2 regions of the Nonomuraea sp. NPDC049624 genome follow, and region 1 is predicted to be linked to the other one. Evidence: riboswitches for the same ligand, from Rfam matches in the RefSeq annotation. Region 1 holds a riboswitch; the other holds the start of a gene.
The links. Region 1 has a riboswitch for S-adenosylmethionine ahead of AB0J76_RS05480 (aminotransferase class V-fold PLP-dependent enzyme). Riboswitches for the same ligand answer to the same signal wherever they lie in the genome.

Region 1 (3,206 bases):
TGCCGCACGTGGGCACGCGCGCCGAGATCGGCCGTCCCCGTGACGACGCCTGGGCCTCCGTTCTGGTACGCCTCGCCCGCGGCCGGGCGATAGCCGTGGATTATGCACACCCTGTGGATAACCGACCGCTCTGTGGCACGCTGACCGGTTACCGCGACGGCGCCGTCGTCACGCCCATCCCCGACGGGACCTGCGACATCACCGCCCACGTCGCGCTCGACGCGTGTGCCGAGGCCGGGCGGCGGGCCGGCGCGATATCCACAACCTTGTCCACACAGCGTGACATGTTGCGGGCGCTCGGCCTCACCGGCGCCCGGCCGCCGGTCGACCTCGCCCGCACCGATCCGCGCGCCTACGTACGCGCGTTGTCGAGGGCGTCGGAGGAGGGCGAGCTGATCGATCCGGCCGGGCTCGGCGGGTTCGGCTGGCTCAGCCAGAGCCGGTGACGTCGAGGTCGAGCGAGCGCAGGCCGCGGATGACGAAGCCCGGCTTGTAGACCGGCTCCGCGCGCAGCTCGATCGTCCCGACCCGGTCCAGCAGGGCGGTGAACGACTCCGTCAGCTCGATCCTGGCCAGCGGCGCGCCCAGGCAGAAGTGGATGCCGGCGCCGAAGGAGATGTGCGGGTTGTCCGGACGGCCCAGGTCGAGCCGGTCGGGGTCCTCGAACACCTCGGGGTCCCTGTTGGCCGAGCCGAACAGGCAGGCGACCTCCGAGCCGCGCGGGATCCGCACGCCGCGCACCTCGATGTCCTCCAGCACCCAGCGCTCGAACAGCTGCAGCGGGGTGTCGTAGCGCAGCAGCTCCTCGATCGCGGTCGGCAGCAGCGAACGGTCGGCGCGCAGCCGGGCCAGCTCGCCGGGGTTCTTCAGCAGGGCCCGCCAGCCGTTGCCGGTGACGTTGACCGTGGCCTCGTGGCCCGCGTTGAGCAGCAGCACGCAGGTGCCGGCCAGCTCGTCGAGGGTCAGCTCGGGGATCGCGGCCAGGGCGCTGACGAGGTCGTCGCCGGGGTTGGCCAGCCGGTCGCGGGCCAGGTCCTTGAGGTAGGACTCGAACTCCTCGGCCGCGCGTACCGCCTGGTGCTGGGTCTCCAGGCTGGGGTTGAGCTCGTACATGCCGCACATGTCGGCCGACCACGGGCGCAGCAGGTGACGGTCCTGCTCGGGGACGCCGAGCATCTCGGCGATGACGGTGACCGGCAGCGGCTCGGCCACCTCGGCGATCAGGTCGCCGCCGCCCTTTTCGACGTAGGCGTCGATCAGGCTCTCGGCGATGGCCCGGACGCGCGGGCGCAGCGACTCGACCATGCGCGGCGTGAACGCCTTGGACACCAGCCGGCGCAGCCTCGTGTGGTCCGGCGGCTCGACCTCCAGCATGCCGTTCCTGCTGACCCGCCAGAAGGCTTCCTGGAACTCCGGCGCGGGCTGCCGGCCGAACTCCTCGTGCGTGGCGACGTGGGTGTAGTCGCGGCCCAGCCGCCGGTCCCTGAGCAGCGCGTTCACGTCCGCGTGCCGGGAGATCAGCCACTGGTTGGACGGCTCGAAGTAGCGGACGGGCGCCTCGCGCCTCAGCTCGTCGTACGCCGGATAGGGGTCGACGACGAAATCCGGATTCCAGGGATCAAAGCGCACCATTTCATCTTATGAGACGGGTTGACCTGCTGAGCTTGCGAATCATGCCCGGGTGTCGGTTATAGTGCCGTCGTAGGTCATGAGTGCCAGCGACAAGCCCCGGCTAGCTGGCCGGCAACCCTCGCGTCCGCGGCGGGGTGCCCCGGGTGAAGACCTGGTCCGTCACGAGGTGTGGCGGGCAAGCGCGGGCTCCGTGGCTGCTCCCAGGGGTCCGACCGACCCGTGAGGAGCTGTGCCGTGTCCACGCTGACGATCTTCAACTCCGTTCCCGCCCAGGCCGCCGCCGAGGCCCCCGCCGTCCCCGCCTCCGGACGGGCGATCCCCGCCGTGCTCGGCGCCGACCTCGAGGTGCCGGTCAAGGGCGGCCGGCTGGTCAGCTACGCCAACCTCGACTACGCGGCCAGCGCGCCCTGTCTTGAGCCGGTCAGCGCCGCCGTCGCCGCCGCGCTCCCGGCCTACTCCAGCGTCCACCGCGGCGCGGGCTACGCCTCCCAGCTCACCACCGCCCGCTACGAGCAGGCCCGCCACACGGTCCGGGCCTTCGTCGGCGCCCGCCCGGACGACGCCGTCATCTTCACCCGCAACACCACCGACGCCACCAACCTGCTGGCCGGCTGCCTGCCCGAGGGCACGACCGTCGTCGTCTTCGACTCCGAGCACCACGCCTCGCTGCTGCCCTGGGAGCGGTCCGTACGGCTGGCGCCGCCCGCCTTCCCCGGCGAGGCCGTCCGCGCCGCCGACGAGGCGCTGGCCGGGATCGAGGGCCCCAAGCTGCTCGTGGTCACCGCCGCGTCCAACGTCACCGGCGAGCTGTGGCCCATCGCCGCCCTCGCCCACATCGCCCACCGGCACGGCGCCCGGATCCTGGTGGACGCCGCCCAGCTCGTCCCGCACCGCAGGCTCAACCTGACCGCGCTCGACCTGGACTACGTGGCCTTCTCCGGGCACAAGCTGTACGCGCCCTTCGGCGCCGGCGTACTGGTCGGACGCCGGGACTGGCTGGCGGCGGGCGAGCCGTACCTGAAGGGCGGCGGCGCGGTGCGCTCGGTGGGCGAGACCACCGAGTGGCACGACGACCCCGAGCCCCGCCACGAGGCCGGCACCCCCAACGTGCTCGGCGCCATCGCCCTGGCCGCCGCCTGCGACGCGCTCACCGCCACGGGGTGGACGGAGCTGGTGCGCGAGGAGGAGCGCCTGATCGCCCGGCTGCGCACCGGTCTGGCCTCGATCGACGGGGTGCGCGAGCTGTCGCTGTGGGGCGAGGACCACCCGCGGGTGGGGATCGTGTCGTTCGTCGTGGACGGCTACTCGGCCCGGGAGGTGGCCGAGGCGCTGTCCGGCGAGTACGGCATCGGCGTGCGGGACGGGAAGTTCTGCGCGCACCCGTTCGTCCGGCACCTGCTGGGCACCTCGGACGGCGGCTGCGAGGATGGCACCGCCTCGGCGGTGCGCGCCTCCATCGGCATCGGCAGCACGCAGGAGCACGTCGACCGCCTGATCGAGGCCCTGCGCGACCTGGTCAGCCGCTGACGCTCAGCGGTTGGGCGGCTTCTGCTGGTGCGGCTCGTCGGACACCA
Region 2 (3,206 bases), on a different contig from region 1:
CACCAACGTATACGTTGACAAAACGACGAATCTTGCCCGATTCATCCAGAATTCTCGCGCCGATCCCCGGGTAGTCGGAGTCGAGCTTGGCGAGAACGTCACGAAGAGTCGCCCCTTCGCCACTCACCTCGGCGTTACCCCCGGTGTAAGTGCGCAGAATGGTGGGAATCCGCACAGAAACGCTCATGGTTTTTGTTGCCTTTCCTGGATTGTCAGACAGTCGCGCGGAACGCGTCGAGAGAGGGCCGGATCACGGCGGTGGGCCGCGCGTCGTCGCTGATCGCGTCGAGCGTCTTGAGGCCGTCGCCGGTGTTCAGGACCACGGTCTCGGCCTCGGGGTCGAGCCTGCCCGTCTCGACGAGCTTCTTCAGCACGCCCACCGTGACGCCGCCGGCGGTCTCGGCGAAGATGCCCTCGGTGGAGGCCAGGAGCTTGATGGCGGCGACGATCTCGGGGTCGGTGACGTCCTCGACGCCCCCGCCCGTGCGCCGGGCGATGTCCAGCACGTACGGCCCGTCGGCGGGGTTGCCGATGGCCAGCGACTTGGCGATCGTGTCCGGCTTGACCGGCTGGACGACGTCGTGCCCCGCCTTGTACGCCGTCGAGACCGGCGAGCACCCGGCCGCCTGGGCCCCGAACACCTTGTAGGGGGTGTCCTCGACCAGCCCGAGCGCGATCAGCTCCTTGAACCCCTTGTCGATCTTCGTGAGCTGGGAGCCGGAGGCGATGGGGATGACGATCTGCTCGGGCAGCCGCCAGCCGAGCTGTTCGGCGATCTCGTACGCGAGCGTCTTGGACCCCTCGGCGTAGTAGGGCCGCAGGTTGACGTTGACGAACCCCCACCGCTCGCCCAGCGGGTCGCCGATCAGCTCCGAACAGAACCGGTTGACCTCGTCGTACGTGCCGTCGATGCCGATCAGCCGGCCGCCGAACACCCGGGCCATGGCGATCTTGGCCGCTTCGAGGTCGGCCGGGATGAACACGCACGCGTCGAGGCCGGCCCGCGCGGCGGCGGCGGTGACCGCGCCGGCGAGGTTGCCCGTGGAGGAGCAGGAGAGCGTGTGGAAACCGAAGTTCCTGGCCGCCTCGACGGCGATGGCGACCACCCGGTCCTTGAAGGAGTGGGTGGGGTTGCCCGAGTCGTCCTTCACGTACAGGGACCGGATGCCGAGCGCCTTGCCGAGGTTGCCGGCCTTGACCAGCTTCGTCCAGCCCGGGTTCATGTTGGGCTTGCTCGCCACGTCGGCGGGGACCGGGAGCAGGTGGCGGTAGCGCCAGATGTTGGCGGGGCCGGACTCGATGTCCGCGCGGGTCACCTGGCCGAAGGAGTAGGCCGCTTCGAGCGGCCCGAAACACTCCAGGCAGGCGAAGCTGGGACCCAGGGGGTAGCGCGTGCCGCACTCGCGGCAGGACAGAGCGACGGCAGGACCAAAGTCGAGCGACATGAAGCGAGGCCTTCCCTCATCTTCGCCCGCGGCCACCTTGACCGCGAACCGGAATTGGCACCTTGTCCCGGTCGGCCTCGCCAGGTCGCGAGCACAAGCCGGGAGGGTTGCCGGGGCTTCGCAGGGCCGGTCCCTCCACCCCTCTGGATGAGCAATATTCAGTTGTTCGAAAAGGACTCTACCTTCTCAAGTGGTGGAAACGACCACCCGTCTCAGCATGCGAGAGAACGCGTCTCACCGATAGTCCTCCCCGAGGACTCCCTGCACGTACTTGCGGGCCTGGTGGATGCGGGACTTGGCGGTGCCGAGCGGGATGTTGAGCTGCTCGGCCACCTCGCTGTAGTCGAGCTGGACGATGTCGCGCAGCACCAGCGCCTGGGCCAGGTCGGGCTTGTCGGCCTCCAGCGCCTCCATCGCGTCGAGCAGGTCGAGCCGCGAGCCGGCGATCACGCTGACCCGCCGCGCGTCCGGCTTCTGCATCGGCAGCTCCTCCGACGTCTGCTCGGCGGCCCTGCGCTTCAGCGAGCGGTACGTGGTGCGCGCGCAGTTGGCGGTCACGATGTGCAGCCAGGTGCTGAACCTGGCCCGCCCCTCGAACCGGCCGATGTTGCGCGCCACGGCCAGCAGAGTGTCCTGCGAGGCTTCTTCCGCGTCCTGGTGATAGGGCAGGATCCGGGCGCAGTGGCGCATCACGTCAGGCTCGATCCTGGCCAGGAGCTCGCCGAGCGCGCGATGGTCTCCGGCCGCGGCCGAGCGGGCGAGTTCCTCGGTTAGCTCATCTAGCGCCATAGCTGGGATCCTATGGGCGAAGGGAGCCCAAATGAACAGCGTTCTCGTGGCGTCCAACCGCGGGCCGGTCTCCTTCACCGTCGACGACGACGGTGAGCTGACCATGAAACGCGGTGGTGGCGGCCTCGTCTCGGGCCTGTCGGGGGTGGCCAAGGAGCACGGCGTGCTGTGGGTGTGCGCCGCGCTGTCCGACGGCGACCGCAGCGCCGTGCGCCTGGCCCCGGGGGGCCGGCTCGACCGCGGCGGCTACGACACGGGCGCCCTGCGCATGCTCGACATCCCCGCGGCCACCTTCCACCGCGCCTACAACGCCGTGGCCAACTCGACCTTGTGGTTCGTCAACCACCTGCTGTACGACATCCCCAACTCCCCCAGTTTCGGCACCAGGTTCCGGCGCGAGTGGGAGTCCTACCGCGACTACAACGGCGCGTTCGCGCTGGCGCTGGCCGAGGAGGCCGGGCACGGCGCCCGCGTGATGGTCCAGGACTACCACCTCACGCTCACCCCGGCGATGCTCCGCGCCGAGCGGCCCGACCTGCGCATCGCCCACTTCAGCCACACGCCGTGGGCGCCTCCCGAGTACTTCTCCCTGCTGCCCGACGCGGTGACCGGGGAGGTGCTCGACGGCATCCTGGGAGCCGACCACGCGGGCTTCCTCACCGCCCGGTGGGCGGCGGCGTTCATGGACTGCTGCGAGGCGCTGCTGGGCGCGCGGGTGGACCGCGCGGCCCGCACGGTCACCCACGAGGGCAGGACGACCCGCGTCGGCGTGCACAGCCTGGGCGTGGACGGCGCGGCGCTGTGGGCGCGGGCCTGCGAGCCCGACGTCGAGTCGCACATGGCCGCGCTGGCCGAGCAGGTGGCCGGACGCCGGCTGATCGTCCGCATCGACCGTACCGAGCTGTCCAAGAACATCGTGCGCGGGCTGCTGGCCTACCGGGAGTTCCTGGCCGCCCATCCGGAGTGGCACGG

Region 2: another riboswitch for S-adenosylmethionine. It lies ahead of thrC (threonine synthase); the one in region 1 lies ahead of AB0J76_RS05480 (aminotransferase class V-fold PLP-dependent enzyme).

What each region holds. Positions count from the first base shown of each region.
Region 1 is NZ_JBFAOR010000001.1:1,043,077-1,046,282, reverse strand. It holds gene AB0J76_RS05490 (SAM-dependent methyltransferase) at 1-446, shown strand, start outside; gene AB0J76_RS05485 (cytochrome P450) at 430-1,632, opposite strand; SAM riboswitch class IV at 1,705-1,820, shown strand; gene AB0J76_RS05480 (aminotransferase class V-fold PLP-dependent enzyme) at 1,867-3,159, shown strand; gene AB0J76_RS05475 (DoxX family protein) at 3,163-3,206, opposite strand, start outside.
Region 2 is NZ_JBFAOR010000017.1:130,589-133,794, forward strand. It holds gene AB0J76_RS44930 (MoaD/ThiS family protein) at 1-187, opposite strand, end outside; gene thrC (threonine synthase) at 213-1,445, opposite strand; SAM riboswitch class I at 1,459-1,599, opposite strand; gene AB0J76_RS44940 (RNA polymerase sigma factor) at 1,680-2,234, opposite strand; gene AB0J76_RS44945 (trehalose-6-phosphate synthase) at 2,266-3,206, shown strand, end outside.